3 regions of the Streptosporangium sp. NPDC006013 genome follow, and region 1 is predicted to be linked to each of the others. Evidence: riboswitches for the same ligand, from Rfam matches in the RefSeq annotation. Region 1 holds a riboswitch; each other region holds the start of a gene.
The links. Region 1 has a riboswitch for cobalamin ahead of ABZ260_RS08070 ((2Fe-2S)-binding protein). Riboswitches for the same ligand answer to the same signal wherever they lie in the genome.
Positions count from the first base shown of each region.

Region 2: linked by a shared signal. The riboswitch ahead of metE (5-methyltetrahydropteroyltriglutamate--homocysteine S-methyltransferase) and the one ahead of ABZ260_RS08070 ((2Fe-2S)-binding protein) in region 1 are both predicted to bind cobalamin.
Region 3: linked by a shared signal. The riboswitch ahead of ABZ260_RS32635 (ribonucleoside-diphosphate reductase subunit alpha) and the one ahead of ABZ260_RS08070 ((2Fe-2S)-binding protein) in region 1 are both predicted to bind cobalamin.

Region 1 is NZ_JBEXUE010000034.1:510-10,832, forward strand. Features, by position in the region: gene ABZ260_RS08060 (hypothetical protein) at 103-348, shown strand; gene ABZ260_RS08065 (SAM-dependent methyltransferase) at 460-1,278, shown strand; gene ABZ260_RS08070 ((2Fe-2S)-binding protein) at 1,324-2,103, opposite strand; cobalamin riboswitch at 2,164-2,290, opposite strand; gene ABZ260_RS08075 (leucine-rich repeat domain-containing protein) at 2,557-3,495, shown strand; gene ABZ260_RS08080 (NUDIX hydrolase family protein) at 3,616-4,152, opposite strand; gene ABZ260_RS08085 (helix-turn-helix transcriptional regulator) at 4,495-5,709, shown strand; gene ABZ260_RS08090 (hypothetical protein) at 5,839-6,267, shown strand; gene ABZ260_RS08095 (ATP-binding protein) at 6,379-7,902, shown strand; gene ABZ260_RS08100 (response regulator transcription factor) at 7,899-8,573, shown strand; gene ABZ260_RS08105 (FtsX-like permease family protein) at 8,559-9,755, opposite strand; gene ABZ260_RS08110 (ABC transporter ATP-binding protein) at 9,752-10,323, opposite strand, start outside.
Region 2 is NZ_JBEXUE010000013.1:5,514-15,836, forward strand. Features, by position in the region: gene ABZ260_RS03810 (O-acetyl-ADP-ribose deacetylase) at 77-589, shown strand; gene ABZ260_RS03815 (GNAT family N-acetyltransferase) at 688-1,698, opposite strand; cobalamin riboswitch at 1,758-1,977, shown strand; gene metE (5-methyltetrahydropteroyltriglutamate--homocysteine S-methyltransferase) at 2,078-4,327, shown strand; gene ABZ260_RS03825 (hypothetical protein) at 4,535-5,953, shown strand; gene ABZ260_RS03830 (hypothetical protein) at 6,122-6,568, shown strand; gene ABZ260_RS03835 (DUF4345 domain-containing protein) at 6,573-7,025, opposite strand; gene ABZ260_RS03840 (NAD(P)H-binding protein) at 7,022-7,840, opposite strand; gene ABZ260_RS03845 (AraC family transcriptional regulator) at 7,981-8,979, shown strand; gene ABZ260_RS03850 (neutral zinc metallopeptidase) at 9,133-9,855, shown strand; gene ABZ260_RS03855 (class I SAM-dependent methyltransferase) at 9,886-10,323, opposite strand, start outside.
Region 3 is NZ_JBEXUE010000277.1:2,518-12,840, forward strand. Features, by position in the region: gene ABZ260_RS32630 (tripartite tricarboxylate transporter substrate-binding protein) at 83-1,105, shown strand; cobalamin riboswitch at 1,110-1,312, shown strand; gene ABZ260_RS32635 (ribonucleoside-diphosphate reductase subunit alpha) at 1,428-3,707, shown strand; gene ABZ260_RS32640 (ribonucleotide-diphosphate reductase subunit beta) at 3,774-4,769, shown strand; gene ABZ260_RS32645 (mechanosensitive ion channel domain-containing protein) at 4,815-5,930, shown strand; gene ABZ260_RS32650 (enoyl-CoA hydratase/isomerase family protein) at 6,188-6,988, shown strand; gene ABZ260_RS32655 (VOC family protein) at 6,967-7,338, opposite strand; gene ABZ260_RS32660 (TetR family transcriptional regulator) at 7,557-8,282, opposite strand; gene ABZ260_RS32665 (hypothetical protein) at 8,307-8,537, opposite strand; gene ABZ260_RS32670 (ABC transporter ATP-binding protein) at 8,521-10,323, opposite strand, start outside.

The DNA of each region.
Region 1 (10,323 bases):
GCCGAATGCGAATCGGTCAGAGTCTTGATCATCGGCGTGGTTCTCTTTGCCTTTTATGAGGAAATATCCCCGCCGTACCGTTTACACCTTCTGGGGGAGCAAATGCTCATTGTCCGTTATCTCATCACCGTCGTTCTCGCCGCCTCGGCGGTGGCGCTCGCCGCGCCGGTCGCGTACGCCGATCCTGAACCCCCGCCGCCCTGGTCCCCCTTGTCGGAGGACTACGAGCCCTCGGGCACACTGACGGTCAGGAACGGTGACCGTACGGAGACCTGGACCTGGGAGCCCGGTCACCAGAGCTACTGGAGCACCGAGAACAGCTCCAGTTCGCTGCATCGGGACGGGTAGGCCCCGGGACTCCGGAGCGCGCGGGGCTGTGCTCGCCCATGATTTGTCGGCAAAGATCCATTATCTTGTGGATTTCCCATACCCTTTGCGAAGACAAGGAAGGGTGAGGGCATGACCAAGCAAGAGGCTGTTCCAGCGGGTATCGACCCGAACACCCCAAGTGTCGCTCGAATGTACGACTACTACCTCGGAGGCAAGGACAACTTCGCCTCCGACCGGGCGGCCGCGGAACAGTTCATGCGGGTGGTGCCCGGTATCCGCGAGATGACCCGGGCGAACCGGGCGTTCCTCTCGCGAGTCGTCGAGCTGCTCGTGCGCCAGGGCGTGCGGCAGTTCCTCGACATCGGGTCGGGACTGCCGACGCAGGACAACGTGCACCAGGTCGCCCATCGCATCGCGCCCGACACCCGGGTGGTCTATGTCGACAACGACCCCATCGTCCTGGTGCACGGCCGTGCGCTCCTGGAGGAGAACCACCTCACCTCTGTCATCCAGGGCGACATGCGGGAACCCGAGAAGCTCCTGACGGACCCGCAGATCGAGAGCGCCATCGACTTCACCCAGCCCGTCGCGGTGCTGCTGATCTCGATGCTGCACTTCATTCCCGACGACGCCCTGGTCGCCCACATCATCACCACGATCCGCGAACGGCTGGCCCCGGGGAGCCATCTGATCGTCACGCACGCCTTCGAGGCCAACGTCAGCGCCGAGGTGCACGAGGCCGGGCAGCAGGTCTACCGCTCGACCAGCGCGGGGGCGCTCACCTCGCGCGGCCCGGAACAGCTGGCCGAGCTGCTGAGTGGAATGGAACTGCTGGAGCCGGGGATCGTCCCGGTCGAGGCGTGGCGCTCCGAGTACAACGAGTACGGAGAGAAGACCACCGTCGACTTCACCAAGCCGGGCATCCTCGGCGTCGTCGGACGTAGCTGACCGCCTCCAGGTGAACCGGACTGGGAGAGCGCGAAGTGAAGAGCGTCAGCCAGGGCGGTGGGTTTGTGGCCGGCGGGCCGGCAGCAGGACGCAGTCACCGCACATGCCGCCGCCGGGCAGGCGGTAGTACAGGCAGCAGCTGCGACGGACGAAGAAGGGACGGCCGGGTACGGGCTCGGTCAGTTCGCCGGTGCCGCGCAGGAGATCCCGGTCCAGCAGTTCGCGGCCCAGCCGCACGGCCTTCGCGCTGAGGTCGGGCCGTCGGTGGATGAAGGCGCCGACGCTTCCGGCCAGTGCGGAGGCCGCATTGCCCCACAACAGCCCCGGCGCGATCTTCACGATCCGCCGGACCGCCTCCGCGAGCGGCTCCAGCATCTCGGCCATGATGCCGCGGTAGACCGGTTCGGCGATCCGCGCGGGGTCGCGGATGCCCCAGCCGGACAGCCGGGTGGCTCGCAGCGGCAGCGGGTCGGGGGCCGGCCGCCAGTACAGGTGCTCGGGGGCCAGGTCGATGAGCAGGTCGTGCGCGACCACGGCGCCGATGGACGGTGACCACAGGCGGGCGGCCAGGCCCTGGAACAGGATCGAGGCGGCCACCCGGTGCTCGGTGGTGTCCAGTCGTCCGGCCATGTCGTGGATTCTCGCCTCCAGGACGCCCGGATCCGTCCACAGATCGGTGAACGGCCGCCATCCGGCCTCGGCCTCGCCTGTCTCGATCCCGAAGTAGCCGCCGATGGCGCGGACGTCGGCGACCGCGCCGGCGACCACGGCCGGGGCGGCGGGCAGCAGTCCGGGTGGAGCACCGGCACGTGAGTCGCACGGCATGGCAATCGCCTTCCTCTCTTGGGGAGTTCCGCCCCAATTTCGCTGAGGAGGCGACGGCGTGAGTCTCCTGGCTCTCGGGTCCAAGCTCGCCCGGCCTTCCCACCCGTACCCGGGCAGTGGCGATATCGGGGTCCGCTCGCCGATCACAGTGGCGGGACCGCGCCGGGTTCACACCGGCTTCCTCGTTCCGCCGTCACCTTCGCTGTCATGGTCGCACGGCTCGCATGATTCGCGGTGGGAGGGCTTGCCCAAGGAAGTCACCGCTTCCGGCGACGCGCTTTTCACCGCGTACCGGCGATGTCTTGCCCAACTCGCGATCATGCTGTGATCAGCGGTCCCGCGCCCCGAGGGCGAAACAAGTCCAATGATCCACAACCGGGTCGCAAGTCCTCATCGCTACCGTGATCGCCGATCACATCTTGTTGACGGCAAGGAGAAATCAGGGTGGCAGCGGTGGATTCCGTGCTTCGGACCGCTCGGCGGCGGATGAACACGTACCTGCGCGAGGGGTCTGACACGTTGGACCTGTCGGGTCTCGGCCTGCTCCGGGTGCCCGAGGAGGTGGCCGAGCTTCCCGGTCTACGGGTGCTGCGCCTGAGATCCAACTGGTTGACCGAGCTTCCCCGGTTCCTGACCGACCTGCCCGCGCTGACCGAGCTCGACCTCGGGGGCAACCGTGAGCTGACCGCCCTGCCCGAATGGATCGGCGAGCTGACCGGACTGATCTACCTCAATGTCTCGGTGACCGGACTGCGCCGCCTCCCCGACTCGATGCGCGAGCTCACCGGTCTCACCGAACTCGGCCTGAGCAACCTCCATGACCTGGAGGAGGTGCCCGAGTGGATCGGCGACCTCACCCGGCTCGCCAGGCTCCGCATGTGGTATGCCGAGCCGGCCTGTTTCCCGGCGTCGATGGCCCGTCTCACCGCCCTCACCTGGTTGGACCTGGCATACAGCCGGCCCGCCGATCTCTCTCCGTGGCTGGGCGAGCTGACCGCTCTGGAGCATCTCGGTATGGGATGCGCCTCACTGACCGGCCTGCCGGAGTCGATCGGGAACCTCACCGCCCTCACCTCTCTCAGCCTGTGGAACACCGGGCTGACCGAGCTGCCGGAGTCGATCGGCAAACTCACCGCCCTCAGGTCCCTCGGCCTGGGCAAGAACAAGCTGACCGCCCTTCCCGAGTCGATGCGGGCTCTCACCTCCCTGACCAAGCTCGATCTGCAGGGAAACCGGCTGACCGAGCTGCCGGAGTGGCTGGGTGAGCTGACCGCGCTCACCGAACTGCGCCTGGACCGCAACGACCCCAGGCCCCAGGTTCCGGCCTCGCTGCGAGCACTCGCGCGAACCCGTCCGGAATGGCGCCGCTTCCTGGCCAGCCGCACCCGCTGAGCCTCTCCGAATCAGGTGCGGTGGCAGCGGCAGAGACAGCGCGTTGAGTGAGCCCGGCGCAGAGAGGGGGCACAGCAGCCCGCTCTCCTCGCGCCGGCGGGGATTTCCGCCGTCGGAAGGTCAGGAAAGGCGGCCGACGTAGGCGAGGGCCTGCTTCAGGAGGGTGCCCTGACCGCCGAGCATCTCCTGTTGCACCAGCGGTGACGAGGCCTCCTCGGGAGTGAACCAGACAAGGTCGAGGGCGTCCTGCCGGGGGCGGCAGTCACCCGCGACCGGGACGACGTAGGCGAGGGAGACCGCGTGCTGCCGGGGGTCGTGGTAGGGCGTGACGCCCTGCGTCGGGAAGTACTCGGCGATGGTGAACGGCTGCGGAGAGGCGGGGATGTTGGGCAGTGCCGTCGGGCCGAGGTCCTTCTCCAGATGGCGGATGAGCGCGTCGCGGACCCGCTCGTGGTGCAGCACCCGGCCGGAGACGAGGGCGCGGCTGACCGTCCCGTCCGCTCCGATGCGCAGCAGCAGGCCGACATGCGTGACCACCCCGGCCTCGTCGACTCGCACCGGCACGGCGTCGACGTAGAGGATCGGCATTCGTGCGCGGGTCGACTCCAGCTCTTCGGGAGAGAGCCAGCCGGGCGTGGTTTCGGTCATTTCGGTCATTGATCGATCGTACTTCGCGGTGGGCTCGGAAACGCGTTCTTCCCCGGCGACCTGCCGAAAGTCAGGGCCGGCGGGGCGCCGCCCGGCCTCGCCCGCGGTACGCCGGTCGTGGAGTCGATGCTCGCGATATTGCCAGGCGTACCGGCTTCTCGCCATGCCGAACGCGCCGCCATCCACCGTGCGCAGACCCGGTTCATCGCCGCCCCGATCCGGCTCTTATGATTCACAGCAGACCCGACATAGACCTCTTGGAAAGAGAACCGGTTGTTGGGAATGTTCATCTCGGTGAAATGCTCAGGCCGCTATCGTGAAGACATCGCGTGAGCGAGAGGAGGTGGCGAGATGGCCAGGCATGAATGGGACCCCGACCTGGGCGGCGGTCAGAATGAAAGCACTGGGCGTCGAATTGCCAGGGCGCGTAAACGCAGAGGGCTCACCCAAACCGGCCTGGCGGCCAGGGCCAATGTTTCCCGCAGCCTGATCGCGCAGGTCGAGGCGGGTCATAAACCGGCCACTCCCTCGCTTGTGGCGGCTGTGGCAAGGGCCTGCGGGGTCGATGCCGCGGAGATCAACGGCCAGCCCTACCGAGGGTCCGACAGACGCACCGACGCGGTGCACGCGGCGATGCCCGCCATCAGGCGTGCTCTCACCTACGCCGACATCTCCCCGGAGCTGGAGGTCCCTCCCCGGTCACTTGATGAGCTCGCCAAGGAACTGGTCAAACTCCAGAAGCTGCAGGGGGCCGCCGCCCATGTCAGGCTCGGTGGGCGCCTGCCGTCGGCCATCGAGGAGCTGACGGTCCACGCGGTCGAGTCGGACGCTCCGAGGGCGTGGCGCCTGCTGAACCACGCGTACGCCATAGCGGTGTCCCTGACCCGCCGCCTGGGCTACAACGACCTGGCGCAGGTCGCCGTCGAGCGGGCCGCGACCGCCGCGCTGCGCGCCGACGACCCGCACCTGCGGCACCTGGTCTCGCTGTCGCGGGCGCTGCTGCTGCTCACCCTGGGGTCCGGTGACATCGCGCTGACCATGGTGAGGCGGGCGGCGAGCGACGTGGACCGGTCAGATCCGGCAGGCCTGCAGGTTTACGGCTCCCTCCAGTTGCGCGCGGCCGTCTCCGCCGCCCGGCTGGGGCACGAGTCGGACGCCTGGGAGCACCACGGCCTCGCGGCGGAAACAGCCGCCCGCATCGACTCGCGAACCCGGCCAGACCCGTACGGGCTGCAGGTGAATCCCGTCAACGCGGTGATTCACGGATGTGTGGTGGCGACGGAACTTGGTGACTACGACAGGGCGATTCGGCTGGACTCGGGTTTCATCCCGCCTGCCAGGATGTACGCCGAACGTAGGGCACATCACGAGATAGACATGTCCAGGGCACATCTGTGGCTCAGGGATCATGACAGAGCACTCAGCCGAGTTCTCAACGCCGAGCGAATCGCCCCCCAGATGACACGATTCCACCCTACGGCGAGAGAGACCGTCAGGCAGCTGGGCGCCTATTACCGCACCGTCCCTGAGCAGTTACGCGGCCTGGAAAGTCGAATGGTCTTCTAGATTTACCCGGGAGAATTGTTCACGGGAAACTGTGAACACTGCCGGTCGTCATGTTCCGTAAGGTCGCCGTGATGGTGTGCATCGCGTTTCTCGCCATCCGAATCCGATGATTCCGACCTTGGAGGACGGATGACACGGCGTGCGGTACGGGCTGGATATCGGGAAATGATCGACGAGGCGACGGCGAACCGGCACGACCGGGCGCTGGCGGTCGTTCAGCGACTCCTGTTCGAGCGGGGAATCCGCGCCCACCGCCATCACACGATCAGCCTGGGTTTCGCCGACCGTACGGACGCTCCCACCTGGCCCGGACTATCCGTTCCCCGCTCGTGGACGGAGCGGCATCCGCCCGAACTGGTCGTGATCGACTCCCAGGGCAGGCGCGTCGCCACGGTGACCATAGGCCCGCGCTCGGGCTGCTACCTGGTGTCCGTCCGCGACGGCCCCGACCTGCAGGCCTTCAGGCAGGAGCAGCCCCAGAACGTCGTGCACCTGATCATCGCGACCCGACGGGTGCCGGCCTGTCCCCTGCCGGCCACGGAAGAAGGGGTTTGTTGACGACCAGCACCTGCCGCCCCAGGTGTGAGCAACGTCGGCATTCCGCGCTGGAATCGAGATCTCCCCCGCCAGGGGGAGGATGGTCTTCCGCGTTGAGGTTACGCTGTCGCCATGGGCCTCAGGGGCCGGATGGCCGCATCGTACGTGCTGGTGACGGCGGCGGCCGTGGTGGTCGTCGAGGCGGTGATCCTGGGCGTCTACGTGCCGCCGCTCATCGGTGCCTCCGATCTGCAGAACCGCCTCCAGACCCGGGCCGGCCGGGATGCGAAGGTACTCAGCCTGACGGTCAGCGACGTCAACGCGGCCAATCCCGGCGCCGTCATGACCGACAAGCTCATCGTGGCTCAGAAGATGGCGCGAGACGACATCTCCCTCAACGGGACAAGAGTGGGCCAGGACCAGGGTGTGCCGATTCCGTACACCATGGGCGAGGCCCTTGATCAGCCGGTCGAGGCTCTGGTCGACATCGACGGCGTGGTCCTCGCCAGCTCGGCTCCGGACGCGTACCCGCGTGGCAGGCGGCTGGATGTGACCATCCCCGGGGAAGGTGGCGGGGGCGGCGGGAAGCTGGGTATGGGTACCGGAGGCGCGACCTGGTGGCTGAGCCCGGTGCTGCTCTATTCTCCTGACCTGCTCAGGTCCACCGTGAGGCCGACGGTCGCTCCGGAGTACGAGGTGGCCGGCTACGTCTACGTCCAGGCGCCGATCGGCTATGGCGCTTCCGAGAGCACGCTCGGCTCCCTGCTGCCGCTGCTGGCCCCCGGTGTCCTGGTGCTGATCCTGGTCGTGCCGGTCGGGCTGATCTTCGGGTTGCTGAGCACCCGTCGGCTGATCGGCCGGGTGCGGCGCCTGGCGGACATCACCGGCGTGGTGGCACGTGGCGACTTCCGTCCGCGCGTGCCGGTGACCGAGGGGGACGAGGTGGGCCGTCTGGAGGAGTCGTTCAATCAGATGACCGAACGGCTGCGATCGGCCCTGCAGGCCGAGCGCCGGGCGGGACAGGCCGAGGCGCGGCAGGCCGAACGTGGCCGGATCGCTCGCGAACTGCACGACTCGATCTCCCAGGATCTGTTCTCGCTGAGCCTGCTGGCCGCCGGGATGCGCCGGGCGGCGCCGGAGGAACTGCGTGGCGAGGCTGGGGCGATGGAGCGCACGGCGACCCGCGCGATGCGCGAGATGCAGGCGCTTCTGCTGGAGCTGCGGCCGATCGCGCTGGAGGACACCGGGCTCGTGCCGGCGATCGAAGAACTGTGCCGTGCCTATGAGGCCCGGCTGGGCCTGCGGGTCGACTCCTATCTGGAGGAGGTGCCTCTCTCGCCGGCCGCGGAACACGCCGTGCTGCGCCTGGTCCAGGAGGCGCTGGGCAATGCGATCAAGCACGCCGATCCGGGAACGGTGGAGGTACGGCTGGCCACCGAGGCGGAAGCCGTGCGGGTGGAGATCCGTGACGACGGAAAGGGCTTCAACCCCTCGGTGGCGGCGGTGAACCACGGGATGGGCCTGCTCCTCATGCGCGAACGCATCGACGAACTGGGCGGCGTGTTCTCCCTGCGCACGGCGCCCGGCCAGGGCACGGTCGTCACCGCCACGCTGACGGTGGCACCCGTCCTGTCGGTTTCCGGAGACCGCTCGTGATCCGCGTGCTGATCGTCGACGATCACGAGGTCGTCCGCCAGGGTCTGCGGTTCGTGCTGAGCCACGAGGAAGGGATCGAGGTGGTCGGCGAGTGCGCCGACGGCGCCCAGGCGCTGGCGGCGATCCCCGAGCTGCGCCCGGATGTGATGCTGCTGGACATGGTCATGCCGGGCATGGACGGCCTGGCAGTGCTGCGCAAGCTGGCGGACGGTCCGGCGGTCATCGTGCTGGCCTCGTTCGTGGAGGACGAGCGGGTGATCGAGGCCGTCCGGCTCGGCGCGCTGTCCTATCTGTCCAAGACGACCGCCGTGGACCGGGTGGTGGAGGCCGTCCGGGCGGCGGCGGAGGGCGGCAGCGTCCTCGAAGCGGGCACCGCCGCCCTGCTGATCGACCGGGTGCGGCACGGCCGCCGGAGAAACCCGCTGGATCTCCTGACCCCGCGCGAGATCCAGGTGCTCGGCGAACTGGCACGGGGACGCTCCAACGCCGAGATCGCCCAGCTGCTGAAGCTCGGCAGGGAGACGGTGAAGACCCACGTGTCCAGCATTCTGGGCAAGGCCGGCCTCACCGATCGGACCCAGGCGGCCATCTTCGGACTGCAGCAGGGCCTCATCCGCCTGGATGAGGCCCTGGACCAGGGGATGGACGGTGAGAGTTCAGGCGGAGCGTAACGCCTCGGCCGGCGCGAGCCTGGCGGCACGCAACGCGGGGTAGAGTCCCGCGATCGCGCCGACGACCACCGCGACCACAGGACCGCCCCACAGCGCCTCGACCGGAATCTGCGCGCTCCAGCCACGCGCCGTCGACAGGCCCACCGTGACCGCGCAGCCGATCAGCACGCCCGCGGCGCCCCCGAGCGCGCTCAGCACCAGAGACTCGGCGAGGAACTGCCCGGCGACGTGACCTTTCGTCGCACCTAGAGCCCGCCGCAGGCCGATCTCGCGGCGCCGCTCCAGCACCGAGATCACCATGATGTTGCCGATCCCGATGCCTCCGACCAGCAGCGCGATCGCTCCCAACCCGAGGAAGAGAGTGGCGGCCGACTGCGCCACGGCCACCCGGGCGGTGAGCGCGTCGGAGGGGCGGCTCACATCGACCTGGTCGGGACCGGCCGGGTTGGCGGTGGCTCCCAGCAGCGCCGCCACCTCGGCCACCCTTTCCTGCTGGGCGCGGACGTACAGACGGCTCGGATGTCCGTCGTACGCGAACATCGACTCGGCCACGGGGAACCCGATCAGCGCGGACCCGTCCACTTCGGGGGCGAACGGGAACGGTTCCAGGACGCCGCCCACGGTGAACCAGTGTCCGCCGAGCCACACCCGGGTGCCGGAGTCGATGGCGGTGATCCCGAGAGTGGCGGCGGCGTCGTGACCGAGCACGGTGACCGGGTAGGCGGCGGCGGCCGTGTCGAGGAACCTGCCCAGGCGTATCCGCCCGTCCAGCGTGGCCAGCAGCGAGACATCAGCGGCTCGTACGGCCACGCCGCCGGTCTGACCGGTGGGGACGAGCCGGTTGCGGTACACGTTCTGCCCGGCCAGCTGGGCGGTCGGTGCGACGCCGAGCACACCGTCGATCCGGCGCAGCATCGGGGTGGCCTCCGCCGGGAGTTCCCGCTCGGTGCCGGAGAAGCCGGTGCCGCTCGTGACGGTCAGCAGGTTGGTTCCGAGACGGTCGATCTGGGCGAGCAGCGCGGCCTGACTCGACCCGGTCACCCCGGCGACCGCCACGATGGCGGCGATCCCGATCGCGATCCCCAGGCCCGAGAGCACGGCGCGTAGCCGCCGCGTCCGCAGTCCAAGCGTTCCGATGAGGAGCAGGTCCGAGACACGCACGCACGACGTCGGTGGATTCATGCGACCACCTGCCCGTCGCGCAGTTCGATCCGGCGCGGGCAGGCGGCGGCCACCTCCTGGTCGTGGGTGACGATCACCAACGTGGTTCCCTGGGCGTTGAGCTCCCGCAGCAGCGCGATGATCTGCGCGCCGTTGGCGGAGTCGAGGTTGCCGGTCGGCTCGTCGGCGAAGACGATCGCCGGATTCCCGATGAGGGCCCGGGCGATCGCGACCCGCTGGCGCTCCCCGCCGGACAGCTTGCCCGTGCGGTGCCCGACCCGGTGGCCGAGCCCCACCCGCTCCAGGGCCCGCGCCGCGTTCTCCCGCCGGAGCCGGCCGCGGACGCCGCGGTACAGCAGCCCGGTGGCGACGTTCTCCAACGCGGTGAGACTGTCCAGCAGGGAGAACTGCTGGAAGACCATACCGACGTGGTGGGCGCGCAGCCCCGCGAGACCACGATCTCTCAGGTCCTGTACGGCGTGTCCCGCCAGCCGTACCGAACCCGACGTGGGGCGGTCGAGCGCGGCCATGAGATGGAGCAGGCTCGACTTCCCCGCTCCCGAGGGGCCGAGGACCGCCACCATCTCGC
Region 2 (10,323 bases), on a different contig from region 1:
GCGGGTGCGCGAGGACCCGCGTCAAGCCGGTGGAATCGGTGCCGGAAATCGAGGTTCCACTGGCAGACTCGGCTTCGTGCAGATCACGCTGGTCCAAGGGGACATCACCGCGCAGCGGGTCGACGCCGTCGTCAACGCCGCCAACTCCTCGCTGCTGGGAGGCGGCGGGGTCGACGGGGCCATCCACCGGCGTGGCGGCCCCGCGATCCTGGCCGCCTGCCGCGAGCTGCGCGCCTCGCACTACGGCAAGGGGCTGCCGACCGGCCAGGCCGTGGCCACCGTCGCGGGCGACCTGCCGGCCCGCTGGGTCATCCACACCGTCGGCCCCGTCTTCTCTCCCACCGAGGACCGCTCGCACCTGCTGGCCTCCTGCTACCGCGAATCCCTCCGGGTCGCCGACGAGCTGGGCGCGACCAGCGTCGCCTTCCCCGCGATATCCACCGGGATCTACCGCTGGCCCATCGACGACGCCGCCCGCATCGCGCTCGGCACCGTACGCAGCGCACCGACACAGGTCACGGACCTGCGGTTCGTACTGTTCACCCCGGACGCCTACGGCATCTTCGAAAGGACACTCGGCACCGGGTGAGGGGTGGCGAACCACTGACACAAAGGCTGCCGCGTCTGCCTCTCCAACACACCGGCCGCCTGAGCTCGCCGGCGAAGCCTCCCAGCCCTAACGAATCCTCAGGTGCCGTGAGGGCCCCGGGGCCCGGCGTCGAGCACGCGGACCATGAGCCGTTCGTGGACGCCGGGGTCGTTGGTGTGCGGCTCGGACTCGCCGGTGGCCTCGAAGCCCAGGCGCCGGTACAGCCGGGCCGCCCCGTCGTTGCCGTCCACGACCCACAGCTCGACCCTCCGATGCCCGTGCTCGGCGGCCCACGCGACGACTTCCTCGACGAGCAGGGCACCGACCCCGGCGCCTCGCACGGCCGGATCGACCCACATGCCGTACACCTCGACCGCCCCACCCCGGTCTTCGGGCACCCAGCCGCCGGCGACCCCGGCCACCCGGCCCTCAACGACCGCGACCGCCTTCACCCCGCGCTCCGGCAGCATCCCGGCACGCCACCGTGCCTCGTCGTACGCCTGTTCCCGCCCGAGTGAGGAGGAGAAGGCCTCCGGTGCGTCCGCCAGTGCCGCGAGCCGGACATCACGGAACGTCCTCCAGTCCTCGGCCGTCAGGCGGCGGACCTCGGCCGGACCCATCTGGAATCCATCTCGGTGCCCGGTCAGGGCCAGCTCGCCGACGACCTGATCGCCGCTCTTCTCGCCGGTCGGGCGAAAGCCGAGCCGGAGGTAGAAGCGCTCGGGCCCTTGCTCTCCCTGAGCCCAGGTAACCGTCGCGCGGGTCTGCCCACGTCTGCGGACCTCCGCGCACACGGACTCCACCGCGAAGCGGCCATATCCCCGCCCCTGCTGATCGGCGGCGATGTTCAGCCGCCAGATTCCACAGCGGGGCGTGTCATCCGGATCGTCCGGGTTGAAACGGACCATGAAGAAGCCCATGACGAAGCCCACCAGCTGCTCGCCGTCGAAGATCAGTCGAGGCCAGGCGATCTCAGGCTGCGCGTACGCCTCGGCGAGTGACCACGCGACCGGGTCCACGAACTCCTCCTGGTCGGGTCGCACCTTCAGCCGGCACGCGGCCTCGACGTTGTCCGCGGTGACCTTCTCCAGGCGAAGCGACGAAGACATGCTGACAACCTACAGATCGTCTCCGAGAACTCAACGGGATAAATGCCGCCCGCCCGGTTAGACTCCTGGGCGCGGATGGTTCATCCAGGTCCCTGGGATCTGGATGTCGTAAGAGGGAACCCGGTGGGAATCCGGGACTGCCCCGCAGCGGTGAGTGGGAACGACCGCCGTCACCACGCACTGGGCCTTTGGGCCTGGGAAGCGACGGCCAGTAGGACATGCCTGTCCCAGGTGTGGCGCCCGCGAGTCCGAAGACCTGCCTCCGCCCGTGCGCCGTTCGGCGCGCGGTGGTCCGCGGCCTCGTGGGAGGGCCAGGGACGCGCGCCGCGCGCTCCTTCCCTCCTGCCCGGCCGCCCGTGGCTCAGCGAGGGAAGCTGCCATGCAAACGACGATCCTCGGATACCCCCGTATCGGGACACACCGGGAACTGAAGTTCGCCACCGAGGACTACTGGGCCGGGCGCTCCGACGCCACCGCCCTGGCGAAGACGGCCGAGGTCCTGCGCCAGGAGGTCTGGACGGGCCTGCGCGACGCGGGCCTCGACACGATCCCGTCGAACACGTTCTCCCTCTACGACCAGGTACTCGACACCAGCGTCATGGTCGACGCGGTGCCCGGCCGTTACCGGCACCTGACCGGCCTGGACCGGTACTTCGCCATGGCCCGCGGCGTCCAGGACGTCCCGGCGCTGGAGATGACCAAGTGGTTCGACACCAACTATCACTACATTGTGCCCGAGGTGGGGCCGGACACCCGGTTCCGGCTGGCCGACGGGGCACGGTCCAAGCCGCTGGTCGAATACGCGGAGGCCAGGGCCCTGGGGGTGGAGACCCGCCCGGTGCTGGTCGGTCCCCTCACCTATCTGCTGCTCGCCAAGGCCTCGCCCGGCGCGCCCGCCGGATTCCGGCCTCTCGGCCTGCTCGACGAGCTCGTCGAGGTCTACGCCGACCTGCTGGAACGGCTCGCCGGGGCGGGCGCGCGGTGGGTACAGCTCGACGAGCCCGCCCTGGTCGCCGACCGGAACGCCGAGGAGATCGCCGCGCTCGCCCGCGTCTACGAACGTCTCGGCGAGCTGCCCAACAGGCCCCGGATCCTGGTGGCGACCTACTTCGGTACGGTCGACGCGGACGCGCTGCGCATGCTGGCCGCAACCCGTGTCGAGGCGGTTGGTCTGGACTTCGTCGCCGGGCCGGGCAATCTCGGCGTGCTCGCCTCCGTCGGCGGACTACCCCGCAAGACCGTCGTCGCCGGGGTGGTGGACGGCCGCAACGTGTGGCGTACCGACGTTCAGCGGGCGAAGGCGACCTGCGCGGTCCTGCTCGGCCTGGCCGACCAGGTCGAGGTGAGCACCTCCTGCTCGCTGCTGCACGTCCCGCTCGACCTGGACGCCGAGACCGCGCTGGACCCGGCCGTCCGGGGTCGTCTGGCCTTCGCCCGGCAGAAGGTCGCCGAAGTCGTCGCCCTCGGCCGGGCCTCGCGTTCCGGTGCCCCCGGCCCGCTCCCCGCCACCGAGGTCGAGACCGCCACGGTCGACCACCGGGTCCGGGCCCGTCTCGACATGCTCGGCGACGGCGTCCGCCGTGGCGACCGGGCCGCGAGGTTCGCCGCCCAACGGGCCGCGCTGCGCCTGCCGGACCTGGCGACCACCACGATCGGCTCGTTCCCGCAGACCCCCGAGATCCGCAAGGCCCGCGCCGCCCACAAGGCCGGGCAGCTCACCCACGCGGCCTACCAGCAGGCCATGAGGGAGGAGGTCGAGCGGGTGATCGCCCTGCAGGAGGAACTCGGCCTGGACGTCCTCGTCCATGGCGAGCCCGAACGCAACGACATGGTGCAGTACTTCGCCGAACGGCTCGACGGGTACGCCGCCACCGATCACGGCTGGGTCCAGTCCTACGGGTCGCGCTGCGTCCGTCCGCCGATCCTGCACAGCGATGTCTTCCGGCCGGAGCCGATGACGATCGGCTGGGCCACCTACGCGCAGTCCCTCACCGACAGGCCCGTCAAGGGCATGCTCACCGGCCCGGTCACCATGCTCGCCTGGTCGTTCGTCCGCGACGACCAGCCCCTGGCCGACACCGCCCGCCAGGTCGCCCTCGCCCTCCGCGACGAGATCCACGATCTGGAGGCCGCAGGAATCCGCATCATCCAGGTCGACGAACCCGCCCTGCGCGAGCTCCTGCCGCTCCGCGGGGACGAGCACGCCGCCTATCTGGCCTGGGCCGTCGGCGCGTTCCGGCTGGCCACCTGCGGAGTCGCCGACTCCACCCAGATCCACACCCACATGTGCTACTCCGAGTTCGGGGAGATCATCGGTGCGATCGGCGACCTCGACGCCGACGTCACCAGCGTCGAGGCCGCCCGCTCCGACATGGAACTCGTCGCCGACCTGCGCGACGCCGGCTACCAGAGCGGCATCGGCCCCGGCGTCTACGACATCCACTCGCCCCGCGTCCCGTCCTCCGAGGAGATCGAGCAGAACCTGCGGCGCGCCCTTCAGGCCGTCGACCCGACCCGCCTGTGGGTCAACCCCGACTGCGGCCTGAAGACCCGCGGCTACCCCGAGACCAGTGCCTCCCTGCGCAACATGGTCACCGCCGCCAGGGCTCTCCGCGTGCCACAGGACTGACACCGGGTCGCTCGCCCCGTCGCCCGTGCCCGGCGGTGGGGCGAGCCTCCGGGATCGGAAACCGGCCGGCAGCGCGGCCTTCGGCTCCGGCGCCATCGCCCTGAACTACCGCCCGGCCGCCTGGCAACCGCCGAAGCCGCCACCAGACAACCCTTCTCTGGACGCAAACGATCAAAAGGTGGCAGTGTTTGGGCAAAGGGGGGCGATGTGCGGGTTGAGGACTTGTCCGAGGCGGAGCGCCGGGTGTGGGAGGCGTTTCCACTTGGGGAGGAGGTCGACTTCACCACCGGGAAGCCGGAGGAGGACGACCCGGCGGCAGGGGCGGCCTGGGACGAGGGGCGGACGGTCCGGGCCAGGGTGATCGCCGTCCTGCTGATGAGCGAGGAGCCGCCCCGGTCGCACCGGATCCCGGCGCTCCGGATCAAGGGGGCCCGGATCACCGAGTGGGTGAACCTGGCCTACTCCACCCTCCGCCACTCCGCCCGGTTCCTGTCCTGCTTCTTCGCGGAGAAACCCAGCCTGCACTGGGCGCGCTGCCCGCAGCTGAGCTTCAACGGCTCCCACCTGCCGGGCCTGTACGCCTCCAACGCGCAGGTCGACGGGCATCTGCTGCTGGAGGGATGCGTGTTCACCGGCCCGGTGGAACTGCGCGGAGCCCAGCTCGCCGGAAGCCTCACGCTGAGCCACGCGCGGAGCCTGGAGATCGACTGCGACCGGCTCCAGGCGGGGCGGGGCATCGCCGCGATCGGGCTCGGCGCCACGGACCAGGTCAGCTTCTCCAACGTCAAGGTGAGCGGCACCGTGATTCTGGATCATGCCCGTCTGGCGGCCTCCGGCCGGAGCGCGCTGAACATGGACGGGCTGATCGCCGACGGGAGCGTCTTCTGCCGGTGGATGACGGTCACCGGGATGGTCAGCCTGCGCAACGCCCGGGTGACCGGGCCGTTCGGCTTCACCGGGACCACGATCGACCATCCCGGTCAGATGGTCTTCCGGGGTTCCAGGATCACCGCCGAGGGCGGGCTGTACCTGGGCGCCGGGTTCACCGCGACGGGCACCGTACGGCTGGCCAACTCGCGGATCGACCGGGAGCTCAGCCTGAGCGGCGCCCGCCTGACCTGTCCCGGCGGTGACGCGCTCCAGGCCGCGGAGCTGCAGGTCGAGGGGAGCTTCGACGCGGACGAGCTCAGCGCCGAGGGGCGGGTGGATCTCTCCCAGGCGCGCGTCTCGGGGTCGCTGGACCTGGTCGGCGCGAGCCTGGCCGCGCCCGGCGGGGTCGTGCTCGATGCCGACGGGGTGAGCGTCGGCGGCGGGCTGTCGTGCACCAAGGGGTTCCGGGCCGACGGCGCGGTCCGTCTCGCCGACGCGCGCATCGGGACGTTCGCCGACTTCAGCGGTGCCCGGCTGAGCAACCCGGGTGGCCAGGCGCTCGATCTCGCCGGGGCGAGCGTCGGCGCCGGCCTGGAGTGCGGGCGCGGCTTCCTCGCGGAAGGCGAGCTCACCCTGATCGGGGCCCGGATCGACCGGTATCTGAACCTGCACGACGCGACCCTGTCCGCACCGGGCGGCAACGCCCTGAACGCCCGGCAACTACAGACCCGCGAGCTGGACCTGCGCCCTGCATAGCCGCCCGAGGGCGAGGTCGACCTGCGGCACGCCCAGATCGGGGTCATCCGCGACGACCCCGCGACCTGGTCGCCGCGTCGCCAGGACGGTCTCGGCTACGAGGCCCTGGAACCGAGGCTGCCCGCCGCCCGGCGCCTGGCCTGGCTGCGGGACGACCCCGACGGATACGTGCCGCAGCCGTACGAGCAGCTCGCCGCCACCTACCGGCGGCTGGGTCAGGACGTCGACGCCCGTACCGTGCTGCTGGTCAAGCAGCGACGGCAGCGCGCCGCGCTGCCGCGGTACGCGCGGGCCTGGGGGTGGCTGCAGGACGTCACGGTCGGGTACGGCTACCGTCCGGTCCGTGCCGCCCTGTGGTTTCTGACCCTGCTCGTCACCGGTGCCGTCGTGTTCGCCGTGCACAACCCGCCCCGCGCCGAACCCGGCAAGGGTCCCGTTTTCAACGCGCTGTTCTACACGCTGGATCTGCTGCTCCCGGTGATCGACTTCGGGCAGGAGAAGGCGTACCAGCCCGTCGGCGCCGGCCAGTGGGTCGCCTACGGGCTGGTGATCGCGGGCTGGGTGCTGGTCACCACCATCGCCACCGGCATCACCCGCACCCTGTCCCGCCACTGACCGCTCAGGCCGAGGTCTCTCGTCCGCCATGGTGGCGATACCGCACGAGGACGAAGACACAGGCCAGCCCGATGATTATCTCCAGCGCGGCCGCGAGCACCAGCCCGCTCGCCGGTATCCCGTCCAGCGCGATGCTCAGCAGGCGGGACAGACCGTAAGCGAGGTAGGTCGCGGCACCGACGACCGTGGCGGTGAAGGCCAGCCGTGCGACGAACGCGCCGAGCACGACCAGCACACCGGCCGCCAGCAGTGCGCCGCCCGCGGCCCGGGTCTCGCTGAGCAGGCCGGCGTCGCTCCCGAGTTCGATGCCGTTGGTGCCGTGGAAGGCCGCGGGCGCGAACAGTGTCGCCGCGCCGATCCCGATCGCCACCACACCGGACACGAACAGGACGAGTCTCAGCGGTCTCGCGTTCCGCATCTTCACCGCTCCCTCCGGCAGGTACGGCGGGCTCGTCATCTCCACACCCCGGAGGCGGCGGCCGTACGGCAGAAGTCGGTGAAGTCGCGGGGCTCGCGGCCGAGCGCCTCGCGCACGCCGTGGGCCGGCGAGGCGTTGCGTCCGTCGAACACCTCTTTGCACAGGTCCGTGAGCAGGTCGGCATAGCCGAGCCCGACGCTCTGCTCCAGGGCGGCGTGAAACACCTCCGGGGAGACGGCGACGTACTCGACCTGCCGGTCCGCGGCCTTCGCGATCTCGGCCGCGGCCTCGTGGAAGGTCAGCAGGCGTGGCCCGGTGAGCTCGTAGAGCCGGCCGGAGTGACGGTCGTCGGTGAGGGCGGCGACCGCGACGTCGGCGATGTCGTCGACGTCGACGAACGGTTCCGCGACCTCGCCGGCCGGCAGCGCGATCACACCGCCGAGCACCGAATCCCGTAGGTGGCCCTCGCTGAAGTTCTGCGAGAACCAGCTCGTCCGGATGAGCGTGTGGCTCAGGCCGGACTCGCTGACGATCCGCTCGCAGCGCTGCGCGTTGGGCTCGCCCCGGCCGGAGAGCAGCACCAGCCGCTGGACGCCCGCGTCGGCCGCGCACGCGGTCAGCTCCTCGATCGCGGCCGGGGCGCCGGGCGCCGCGAGGTCGGGGAAGTAGGAGATGTAGACGGATTCGGCGCCGCGCAGCGCCTGGGGCCAGGTGTCGGGCCGTTCCCAGTCGAAGGGCGGGTCGAGGTGGCGCGAGCCGCCCCTGACCGGGTGGCCGCGCTCGGCGAGCCGTTGCACGATTCGCCGGCCGGTCTTGCCTGTCGAGCCGATGACGAGGGTATGGGGTCGCCGCATGCTCTGGATGCTCCTTTGGTTGCTGGTGAGTCCAGTCTTGTGCGGCACTTCTGGACTAACAATAGAAAAAAATCCGCCCTTCTTTGCTGTTCGTCCAGCCTTGTGGACGGTTGGTCGAGAGCGGTGACACCATGACGGCTATGCCGAGTGCCCCTCGCCCGTTTCCGGCTCCCGCCGACCTGCTGGGTGAGACCCTGCACCTGCTCCGGCTGACCGGCACCCTCTACTGTCGTGCCGAACTCACCGCGCCGTGGGGGGTCGACGTACCGGCGCTCGACGGGTCGATGACGTTGCTGGTCGTCACCGCGGGCCGCTGCCTGCTGGAGGTCGACGGAACCGAGCCGCGCCTGCTCCGGCAGGGCAGCCTCACCCTGATCCCGCACGGCACCCCGCACCGGCTGCGGAGCGGTCCCGACGCCGACACCGAACCGCTCTTCGACATACCGGTCGAGCAGGTCAGCGAGTGTTACGAGATCATGCGCCACGGTGGCGGCGGGGATTGCACGCACGCCACCTACGGTGTCGTGCGCTTCGACCATGTGGCGGCCCAGCGCCTCGTCTCGCAGCTTCCCGAGGTGCTGCACATCGACGCCTGGGACGACGACGCCAACTGGCTCAACAGCACGCTCCAGTTCATCTCCCGCGAGGCTCTCGCCCTGCGACCGGGCGGGGAGACCGTCATCACCCGGCTCGCCGACATCCTCGTCATCCAGGCGATCCGTTCCTGGCTCGACTCGGCGCCCGAGGCGAATCAGGGCTGGCTGGCCGCCCTGCGCGACGAGCAGGTGGGGCGGGCGCTCGCGTTGATCCACCGCGCGCCCGAACGGCAGTGGAGCGTCGCCTCGCTCGCGCAGGAGGTCGGCATGTCGCGCTCGGCCTTCTCGGCGCGCTTCACCGACCTGGCCGGCGAGCCCGCCATGCGCTATCTCGCCCACTGGCGCATGCAGTTGGCCCGCATGCACCTTCGGCAGACATCGGAGCCGCTCTCGGTGGTCGCCCGCCGCTTCGGCTACCGGTCCGAGGCGGCGTTCTGCCGCGCGTTCAAACGGGCCTTCGGCGTAACGCCGGGGAACGCCCGCCAGGCGGCGGAGGACGTGAGCCCTGCGGCGCGAGGATGGGACGGCGCCTCAACACGCTGATCCGCCGATCGCCACCCGGACGACGGGCCGGCGCGAGTCGCGTGCGCGTGCGCGGCAAAGGCGCCGGGAGTTCTAAGCTGTCCGATCATGCGCTTCCTCCCGCCCCGCGCCGGTTTCCGGCGACCTCTCCGACGTTGGGTCCCGCTGGTCGCCGTGTGTCTTGCCGTCCTGCCCGCCGGAGTCGCGCAGGCCTCCGCCCCCAAGCCCTCGTTGCTGAAGTCCGGCAGGCTGGCGGCCACCTCGTGCCCGGAGCCGCCGCTCGTCGACAGAGGCGTTCCGCAGCCGGGCGAGTACCTCACCGCGGTCATGAAATGTCTGAACACCTCGTGGTCCGCCCACTTCGCTCGGGCCGGGCTGCGGTTCCGCACGCCCACGGTCCGCCTCTACTCCGAGCCCGCGCGGCGCGTCTGCGGAATACCCTGGCCCCAGGACGCGGACGCCTTCTACTGCACGAAACGAGCCACGCTGGTGTTCCTGCTCACCGGCGCCTGGATCGAGGACCGCACCGATCTGTACCCCTTCAAGGTGGCGGCCCACGAGTACGGCCACCACCTGCAGAGCCTCACCGGCGTCTGGGACCGCTACGAGAGGCGCGCCCACGCCGACCTCCCCCGCCAGGCCGAACTCCGCCGCCGCTACGAACTCCAGGCCGACTGCCTGTCGGGGGTGTTCCTGGGCAGCGTACGGGACTCCCTGCCACGTACCGAGCAGGACTGGAAGGTGCTGTCCGAGACGCTCCGCGCCAGCGGTGACGAGGGTGAGCGCCACACCCACGGCAGCGGCGCCAACCGGGTCCGCTGGTTCGAACGCGGCTACCGTGCGGTCTCCCCCGCCGCCTGCGACACCTGGACCGCCGCCCCATCCCGGGTGTCCTGACCCGCGGGGGTCGGCGCAGACCGACGGCCGCTACGGTTTCAGTTCCAGGACCAGGTTGAACGGGGTGGCGGTCGCCTGGCGGGGCCGGGTGAAACCCGCCTGCCGGGCCACCTCGAAGAGTCGTTCCCGCCCGGCCTGCGCGCCCAGGGCCTCGGTGCCGCCCTGGGCGAGCGCGTTGGGTACGCAGATGGTGGCCGAGGCGTTGAAGAAGAGCCGGCCCACCGGGTTGAGGTCGTCCGGCAGCCGCCCGTGCGCGAACGGCTCGACCAGCAACACGGTGCCGTCGGGTGCCAGGGTGGAGTGCACGTGCCGTAGCGCGGCAACGGGGTCGCCCATATCGTGCAGGCAGTCGAACAGGCAGACCAGGTCGTAGCCGGCCCCCGGGTAGTCGTCGGCGTAGGCCGTCTCGAAACTCACCCGGTCCGTGACCCCGGCCTGCAGTGCCAGCTCGCGGGCCCGCACGATCGA
Region 3 (10,323 bases), on a different contig from region 1:
GTGGTGGCCGCCCCCAGCCTGTAACAGATAGCGATAAGGAGGTAACCTACGGTATAGGGGGTTCTTGGGGGAAGGGGCGCTTATGCTCCGTAGGAGGTTTTTCGCGCTGGCGGCGGGTGCCATGGTCGTCGCGGGCTGCGACCTGAACGATGACTCCGCCGACTCGGCCGTGGGCCGCCTGAGCATCCTCGAACCCACCGCCGACGGCCACGGCTGGGACGGCATCGCGGGCAGGCTCGCCTCCGTCCTGGTCCTGTCGGGGCTGGCGCGCTCCGCCATGGCCGTCGAGCGGCCGGGAGCCCTGGGTTCCGTCCCGCGTGACGCGTTCGGCGCCGTACACGGCTCGTTCACGCGCGAGGGCAGGCTGCTCGTCACCGCGATGCCGATGGTGACGGCCGCGGAGATCGCCAACACCACCGCGGTGGTGGACGCCGCCACCCCTCTCGCCCGCCTGGTCGGCGACTGGGCGGTCCTGGTCGTCCCCTCGGACTCCCGCCTGCGCACCTTCGAGGACTTCGCCGCGGAGCTGCGCCGCAACCCGGCGGTGCTGACGGTCGGCGGCCGGCCGGAGGGCGGTTCCGACCACGTGCTCTACGGCATGATCGGCAAGTGCCTCGGGGTGGACGCCCGGTTGCTGGAGTACGCGGGGTTCCTCGGCGCCGAGGATGCCGCCGAGGCGCTCCAGGTCGGACGGGTGGCGGCCCTGCTGGGGTCGGCCCGCGCCCTGCGGCCCGAGATCGCCGCGGGCCGCCTGCGTCCCCTGGTGGTCTCCTCGGGCAGCCGGCTCGACGGGATCGACGCGCCGACGCTCCTGGAGGTCGAGGTCCGGCTGGAGTACAGCGACTGGTGCGGCCTGCTGGGACCCAAGGGCATGAGCCAGGCGGACCGGGACGCCGCGATCGCCCTGTGTGACAGGATCGACGCCGCGCCGCGCTGGCGCGCCCTGTGCGCGGCCAATGGATGGAGCCGGGTCTACCTCGGCGGTGACGACTTCCGCCAGTGGCTCTTCACCGAGACGGCCCGCACCCGCGGGGTGCTTCACGAGCTCGGGCTGCTGAAGTCCTCCGACACAACTTGTTGGGGTAGTTGCGTCAGACGCCCCTAGATGTAGGATCCTGCTCGTTGCTGGTTCGCCCCGGGAGGGGCGAGGCAAGAGGGAACCCGGTGAGATTCCGGGACTGCCCCGCAGCGGTGAACGGGAACGAAAGCCGTCATGTGAGCACTGGGTGAACCATGCCCGGGAAGCGACGGCCGGTAGGCATGCGCAGGGCGCCCGTGAGTCCGAAGACCTGCCGGTGACGTGATTGTCCAGGGCCTCGTGGGAGGGCCCGCGGAACGAGGCGGTCCGGCGTGCCCGGGATCGCTCGCGGACGCGTGCCCCTCCGGCGGAGCCGTACGGGGAAGTCAGAGCGAGCGAGGAACACCACGTGACACAGGCCTTGGCAGAGACCGCAGCAGAGACCGCAGCAGGGATCGCGGCAGGGATCGCGGCGGGAACCGTGGCGGAGAACGCCGGGAACGCGCCGGTCGATCGCAGGCTGGCCATCGACGAGGCGGCGGCCCGGGTGATCACCGACCCCGAGAACTCCAGGGTCGCCGCCGCGCTGCTGGCCGAGCTGATCGCCGACGAGGCCGCCGAGCACGACGTCCGCGACTTCTCCGAGTCGGTCGCCGCGACGCACGAGGCGGGGCTGATCGCCGACGGGCTCGCGGAGTTCGTGGCCGCCCACGCCGGGGTCCTGGACGCGCTCATCGAGCCGGACGCCGACGCCAGATTCGAGTACTTCGGGCTGCGTACCGTCTACGACCGCTACCTGCTGCGTCACCCGCGCACCCGCAAGGTGCTGGAGCGTCCGCAGCACTTCTTCCTCCGGGTGGCCTGTGGCCTGTCCGAGACCGTCGAGGAGGCCGCCGAGCTGTACGCGCTCATGGCCACCCTGTCCTACCTGCCCAGCTCGCCCACGCTGTTCAACTCCGGCTCGCGCAGGCCCCAGCTCTCCTCGTGCTTCCTGCTCGACTCGCCCCGCGACGAGCTGGAGGCCATCTACGAGCGCTACGGGCAGGTCGCGCGGCTGTCGAAGTACGCCGGGGGCATCGGGATCGCCTGGAGCCGGATCCGCTCGCGGGGCTCGCTGATCCGTGGTACCAACGGCCATTCCAACGGCATCGTGCCCTGGCTGCGCACCCTGGACGCAAGCGTCGCCGCGGTCAACCAGGGCGGCCGCCGCAAGGGTGCGGCCTGCGTCTATCTGGAGCCCTGGCACGCCGACATCGAGGAGTTCCTCGAACTGCGCGACAACACCGGCGAGGAGGCCCGCCGCACGCACAACCTGAACCTGGCCAACTGGATCCCCGACGAGTTCATGCGCCGGGTCGAGGCCGACGGCGTGTGGTCACTGTTCGACCCCAAGGAGGTCCCGCACCTCACCGACCTGTACGGTGCCGCGTTCGACGACGCCTACCGGGCCGCCGAGGCCGAGGGCCGGTTCACCGCGCAGCTCCCCGCCCGCACCCTGTACGGCCGGATGATGCGCACGCTCGCCCAGACCGGCAACGGCTGGATGACCTTCAAGGACGCGGCCAACCGGACCTCCAACCAGACGGCCAGGCCGGAAAACGTCATCCATCTGTCGAACCTTTGCACCGAGATCCTCGAGGTCACCAGCAACGCCGAGACCGCGGTCTGCAACCTCGGCTCGATCAACCTGGCCGCCCACCTGTCCGGGGACTCCGGAGACGGGATCGACTGGGCGCGGCTGCGCGCGACGGTCCGCACCGCCGTGCGGTTCCTCGACCGCACCATCGACCTGGGCTTCTACCCGACCCCCGAGGCCCGGGCCGCCAACCAGAGGTGGCGCCCGATCGGGCTCGGCGTGATGGGCCTGGCCGACGTGCTGTTCACGCTGCGGCTGCCGTTCGACTCGCCGCGGGCGCTGGAGCTGTCCACCCGGATCTCCGAGGAGATCGCGCTGGCCGCCTACCGGACCTCCTCGGACCTGGCCGCGGAGCGGGGCCGCCATCCCTCGTACCGGGAGACCAGGGCCGCCGCCGGGGTGCTCCACCCCGACCACTACGGGGCCGCGACGTCGGCCGCGTGGACGGAGCTCAGGGAGCGGATCGCCGGAACGGGGCTGCGTAACTCGCTGATGATCGCGATCGCGCCCACGGCCACGATCGCCTCCATCGCCGGTTGCTACGAGTGCATCGAGCCGCAGGTCTCCAACATCTTCAAGCGCGAGACCCTCTCGGGTGAGTTCCTCCAGGTCAACCGCTACCTCGTCGCCGACCTGCGGGCCCGGGGGCTGTGGACCTCGCGGATCCGTGACGCGATCAAGCGCGCCGACGGCTCCGTTCAGGACATTCCCGAGATCCCCGCCGACCTGAAGCTGCTCTACCGGACCGCCTGGGAGCTGCCGCAGAAGGCGCTGATCGACCTGGCCGCCGCACGCACCCCGTACATCGACCAGTCGCAGTCGCTGAACCTGTTCATGGCCACGCCGACCATCGGCAAGCTCTCCTCGATGTACGCCTACGCCTGGAAGTCGGGCCTGAAGACCACCTACTACCTGCGCTCGCGCCCGGCCACCCGGATCGCGCAGGCCACCGTGGCGGCACCGGTGGCCGGGGAGGTCCCCGTCCCCGTCCTCGACCCCCAGGCCGTCGCCTGCTCCCTGGAGAACCCCGAGTACTGCGACGCCTGCCAGTAGGCCTGCCGGCGGCCCGTCCCGAGGGCACCCCGTCACCCCTCAGCCACTCCGAAAGGCATTTTCCCGATGTTGCTCGACCCCGGCATGGACCTCACCCTGCGGCCGATGCGCTACCCCGAGTTCTACGAGCGCTACCGGGCCGCGATCCGCAACACCTGGACCGTCGAGGAGGTGGATCTCGCCTCCGACCTGGCGGACCTGGCGAGGATGACGCCCGAGGAGCGTCACCTGATCAACCGCCTCGTGGCGTTCTTCGCCACCGGCGACTCGATCGTGGCCAACAACCTCGTCCTCAACCTCTACCAGCACCTCAACGCCCCCGAGGCGCGTCTCTATCTCAGCAGGCAGCTGTTCGAGGAGGCGGTGCACGTCCAGTTCTACCTGACCCTGCTGGACACCTACCTGCCCGACCACGACGAGCGGGTCAAGGCGTTCGCCGCGGTCGAGCACATCCCCTCGATCCGCGACAAGGCGGAGTTCTGCTTCCGCTGGATCGACTCGCTCGGCGGGCTGACCCGGCTGGAGACCCGGGAGGACCGGCGGACGTTCCTGCTCAACCTGATCTGCTTCGCGGCGTGCATCGAGGGCCTGTTCTTCTACGGGGCCTTCGCCTACGTCTACTGGTTCCGCGCCAGAGGGCTGCTCAGCGGCCTGGCCACCGGGACGAACTGGGTCTTCCGTGATGAGTCCATGCACATGGAGTTCGCCTTCGGCGTCGTGGAGACCGTGCGGGCCGAGGAGCCCGGCCTGTTCGACGACAAGCTCACCGAGCAGGTCACCCGGATGATCGAGGAGGCGGTGGCGGCCGAACTGGCCTTCGCGGCCGACCTGTGCGGCGACGGCCTGCCGGGAATGGGGGTGGAGCAGATGCGACGCTACCTTGAGTACGTGGCCGACCAGCGGCTGGTCAGGCTCCAGATGCCCGTCCGGTACGGCACGGCCAACCCGTTCGCGTTCATGGAGTTGCAGGACGTGCAGGAGCTGGCCAACTTCTTCGAGCGGCGGGTTTCGGCCTACCAGATAGCCGTCGAGGGGAATGTCGCTTTCGACGAGTCCTTCTGATTGGCTGATGGTCCGGGGAAGAGAGCGACGAAGGGGAAGTCGTCAGTGTCCAGCTGGATCATCATGATCATTTCCGTGGCCGCCGCAGTCGTGGCGGTGGAGGTGGTGCGCAGGGTGCTGCGCTCACGGCTGATCGGTGAGAAGTGGGCGCTCGCCGGTCCGGTCGTGAGCCGCTGCACCTGGCCGGGGTTCGCCATGGCCGCCGTGGCGACCGCCTACACCGCCTACGAGCCCGGTATGGCGGAGGGCTCGGTCAGCCAGGTGATCGACCGCGGCCTCAGCGTGGCGATGATCGGGTGCGCCACCTGGCTGGTCATCCAGGCCGCCTACGCCGTCACCGACGTGGTCCTGGACCGCCTGGTCACGGTCCAGGGCGAGGGCAACCGCAGGGCACGCCGCATCCGCACCCAGATCACCCTGGTCCGCAGGGTCGCCTCGGCGGTGATAATCGTGGTGGCGCTGGGCGCGATGCTCTTCACCTTCCCCCAGGTACGGGCGCTCGGCGCCGGTCTGCTGGCCTCGGCCGGGATCGCCGGCGTCGTCGTCGGCATCGCCGCCCAGTCGACACTGGGCAACCTGCTCGCCGGCCTTCAGCTGGCCTTCAGCGACGCGCTCCGCCTGGACGACGTCGTCGTGGTGAAGGGCGAGTGGGGCCGCATCGAGGAGCTCAGCCTGACCTACGTGGTGCTGCGGCTGTGGGACGAGCGCCGGCTGGTCCTGCCCGTCTCCTACTTCACGACCAACCCGTTCGAGAACTGGACCCGGCACAGCAGCAGGGTGATCGGCCACGTGTTCATCCGGGTCGACTGGTCGGTGCCGGTCGAGGAACTGCGCACCGAGCTCTACCACGCCCTGCGGGTGCACCCGCTCTGGGACCAGAAGGACTGGACCATCCAGGTCACCGACACCCTTCCCAACGGGCTGCTGGAGTTGCGCGCCCTGATGAGCGCCGCCGACTCCGCCAGCGCCTGGGACCTCAAGTGCGACATCCGCGAGCACCTGGTGGCCTTCGTCCGCGAGAAGTATCCCCAGGCTCTGCCTCGCTTCCGGGTCGAGAATCCGCCCATGCCCGCCTCCCTTCCCGGGACGCTCACCGGCCTGACGGCGCCGGCACCGGGGCGTTCCGGCGATGAGGATGGCGATCGGCCGGCTCCGTCCTGAGGCGACCGGTTTCTTGGGCCGGCCGCGTCGGGAGTGCGGTCCGGAGGTGTCCCGCGATGTCCGGTGGGCCGAGTCCTCCGGATGTCTCGGATACCGAGGTCGCGGCGGCACCCGTCGCGGCCACCGCGGACGTTCGGGCGCGGTGCCGCACAGGAGTGCTCACTGCGGGGGGGGCAAATGATGCCGAACATGTGGTTTCTCATACTTTGGGGCGGTCTGACGACAAGATCATGAAGCGTACCGGGAGAATCTATCCCGTGCAGATCTCCGAAGGCTTTGAACTGTCCGTTGACCAGCATGTCGCCACATTGAGGATCAACCGCCCAGAGAAGCGCAACGCGCTGAGCGCGGCCATGTGGCGGGCCCTGCCCGCGCTGCTCGCGCCGCTGGCGGACGATCCGGCCGTGCGGGTGCTGGTGCTCACCGGGGCGGCAGGTACCTTCTGCTCAGGGGCCGACATCTCGGAGATCGCCGAACTCGCCGGAAACGGCGACGAGAGCGGCGATGACACGGGGGCGACAGTCGCCGCGGAGCGGGCGCTGGCGGAGTTCCCCAAACCGGTGATCGCGATGATCGAGGGCTTCTGCGTGGGCGGCGGCTGCCAGCTCGCCCTCGCCTGTGACCTGCGCCTGGCCGCCGAGGGAGCCCGTTTCGGCATCACTCCCGCCAAGCTCGGCATCGTCTACCCGCCGAGCTCCACCCGCCGCCTCACCGCCGCCGTCGGCCCGTCCACCGCCAAGTTCCTGCTCTTCTCCGCGGAGCTCATCGGTGCCGACCGTGCCCTGCGCACCGGCCTGGTGGACGAGGTCCTGCCGGCAGCGGAGCTGTCCGAGCGCGTGTACGGCCTCGCCCGCACCCTGGCCGGCCGCTCCCAGCTGACGGTGGCCGCCGCGAAGGAGATCGTGGACGGCCGCGCCGACGAGGCGCGCTTCCTGCTGTGGCAGAAGGAGGCGCGTGAGGAGGTCACCGAGGGCGTCGCGGCCTTCCTCGAACGTCGTCCGCCCCGCTTCACCTGGACCGGCCCGGGGCGTGGCGGTCAGTCGGACATGACCTCGTAGAGGTTGCCCGTCTCGTCCGCGAAGAACAGGCCGCGAGGGCGGAGTGGATGGTCGATCCGCCCGTTGTCGTGGTGGGCGGGGTGGTTGCCGTACGGCACGCCCCGGTCCTCGAGCCGGGCGAGGATCCCGTCGAAGGTGGCCGGGTCGACGTCGAAGGCCAGGTGGTGCCCTTCGGGGTCTTCCACGGTCATGAAGTCGAGGGTGAGGGACCCGTTCACCCGGACCGGGGCGAAGTGACCGTGTGCTCCGGCGGGCGGCAGGCACTCCAGGTTCATGATGCCCGCGAAGAAGTCGGCCGCCTCCTGCTTGTCGAGCGCGGGCACGATGGTGTGGTTCAACGTGATCGTCATTGCGGGGGCCTTTCGGTGGGGTCTTCGGGATCGTCCGAGGACGGGGCAGACGGGTGCGGTCAGGTGAGATCGGGGTGGAGTGGGCAGGGGAGGTGACCGCCGGGCACCCGGTAGGCCGCGACGCCCTCCTTCGGCCGTGACGCTCCGAAGCGGCGGCCCCGGGTGTCGGCCGGGCGGATGAGACCGAGCGAGACCGGGCCGGCCCACGGCGAGCCGGCTCAGGTCAGGGCACCGTGGACGAACACGTCGACGAGGTCGGCACTCAGCTCGGGGACGCCCTCCGGCTGGCGGGCGCCGGCGAACACCATGGCGAGGAAGAGCGCGGCCAGGCGTTCCGGGGGCAGCCGGAGGGAGTCGCGCTCGGGCTCGAACAACTCGGCCAGCGCCGTGCGGGTCTCCCTGAACGAGGACTCCCGGTCAAGCCGGGCCGCATCCTCGCGCTCCGGTGACGGATCTCCCTCCCCTCGGTCCGGGGCGGGCGTTCCGGCCTCCCGCTTCGGCGGAGAGGGCGCGCCCGCAGGGGCCCGGGACGCCGCCTCGGGGCCTCGAGGGGGAAGCCGCACACCGGGGCGGTCGCGAGGGCGGCGCCCTGAGGCGTGCAGGGCGGCGATGACGGTGCCGATCCGGGCCATGTGCGCCCGCATCGCGTCGGCGGCCTCGACGAGACGCCCGGCCAGCGGTTGGTCGAGCGGGATCGCGGCGAGCTGCTCCAGCACCTGGTCCGGGCGGAGCGCCTCGGCCATGCAGGCGTCGAGCAACTCGTCCTTGTCGGTGAACGCCCGGAAGATCGTGGCCTCGCCGATTCCGGCGGCTCTGGCGATCTGGGCGGTGGTCACCGCCGCGCCGTACTCGGCGACCAGGGGGAGGGCGACGGCCACGATCATCTGGCGGCGCCGCTCCGGGCTCATTCCCGGCGCGCGCCGTCGGGCGGTGGTGGTTTCCATGCTCCCAGTTTGCGGAGTGAGTGCTCACTCCGTCAATGGCTCCTGACCCACAGGTAGGGAAGCCGCCATCTGTGAAGCGGTGAGCTTGGCCATGGTGACGGGGTGGAAGCCGAGGACGTCAGCAGCGATGGGGGCCGGGCTGTCCTGGATGTGCCGACGGATCGCGGCTCCCCGGGCGGCGATGGCCGGAACGCCCATGCGGGTGATCTGCTCGGCGAGCCATTCGGGGGGCACCCGGTCACTGAACGCCGGCATCCTCGCGATAGCCCCTGGCCTGCACCTCGAACAGCTGGGAGTATCCTCCGCCCGCGGCCATGAGGTCGTCGTGCGTTCCCTGCTCGACGATCCGGCCGTCGCCGAGTACGACGATCAGGTCCGCGTCGCGGACAGAACCGAGCCGGTGCGACACGAGCAGGCTGGTGCGCCCCATGCGATGCTCGCGCAGCCGCCGGTGCATCTCGTACTCGGCCTGCGCGTCCAGGCCCGAGCTGGGTTCGTCGAGGATGAGCAGGTCGCGCCGCTCGCGCACCATCGTGCGGGCCAGGGCCAGACGCTGCCACTGGCCTCCGGAGAGCAGCACCCCGGTCTGCGTGTCCTCCTCCTCGTCCCCGAAGAAAATCCGGCTCAGCAGCGTGTCGTAGCCTCGGGGCAGCGCCTCGACGATGTCGTGGACGTCCGCCATCCCGGCGGCGGCCTGGATCCTGGCGCGGTCGGACAGAGCCTCGATCTCCCCCACCCCGATGTTCTCCGCCGCGGTCAGGTCGTAGCTCATGTAGTCCTGGAAGAGCACGCCCATCCTGGCGCGCAGTTCGGCAGGTGGTACGGCGCGCAGGTCCACGCCGTCCCAGAGGATCGATCCCCGGGACGGATCGTAGAACCGGCACAGCAGCTTGATCAAAGTGCTCTTGCCGGCCCCGTTGAGCCCCACCAGCGCGACCGACGTGCCGTGCGGGATCGTCAGGTCGACTCCCCGCAGCACCCATGGGTGGCTCTCGTCGTATCGGAACCACACATCGCGCAGCTCGATGCCCCGCCGCAGCGCGGGCAGCGTGGCGGCCGGCCCCTCCGTGGAGCGACGCGGCGACGGCAGGTCGTCGGGCAGCGATGTCACCTGTTCGTGGTAGCCGAACAGGGACAGCGCCTGGCGGGCGTTGGCCACGTTCTCCACCACCGAGATCAGTGCACCCTGCGTTCCGGCCACGGAGGCGGCGAACGCGGTCACGTCGCCGAGGCTCAACCGGCCGTCCACCGCCGCGTACACCGCCCAGATCAACCCCGCGCCGCTGACCGCGGCGGAGAGCGTCGCGAGCAGCGACTGGGTGAGCGCCTCCCGCCGGTCCAGCCGCCGCTCACCGGCCTGGACGGTGGCCAGCTCTCCGAACATCCGATCCTTGAGGAAGCCGCCCAGCCCGAAGAGCCGGACCTCTTTCGCGGCCTGCACGTCGGTGATCATGGAGGAGTAGAAGAGCTGCCGCCGGATCGACGTGGACTGCCCGGCGATCATCATCATCCGCCGCTTCTCCAGCGACATCCGGGCGACCAGGGCGGGGATCGCCGCCAGCGCCACCAGTCCCGCCATGAGCGGGCTCAGCACGGCCAGGGCGGCCAAGAGGCTGACCAGCGTGATGGCATTGCGCCCGATGTCGAACAGACCCGAGGTGATGGGCGCCAACGTGCTTCCCGAAGCCTGGGTGGCCAGGCGCAGCCCGTCCAGAAACGCCGGATTCTCGAACCTCGACAGGCCCTGGAATCCGTTTACCGCCGTGTACAGGCGGTCCTGCATCAGGCGATCCAGCCTGCGCTCCGACTCGGCCCGCAGGTACATGATGAGCTGCGGCAGCACCCCGGAGACCAGCCCGATGGCGGTGAGGCCGCTGACCGGCAGCAGTACCTGGTCGGGGCGACCGGTCGCCAGCTCGTCGATGAGAAGCTTCGTCATCCACACGGTCCCCACGGGCAGCAGGCCGCCGACGACGGTGACCGCCAACTGGGACGCCGCCAGACCGGGTCCGGCCCGCCAGCACAGTGACGTCACCGTGCC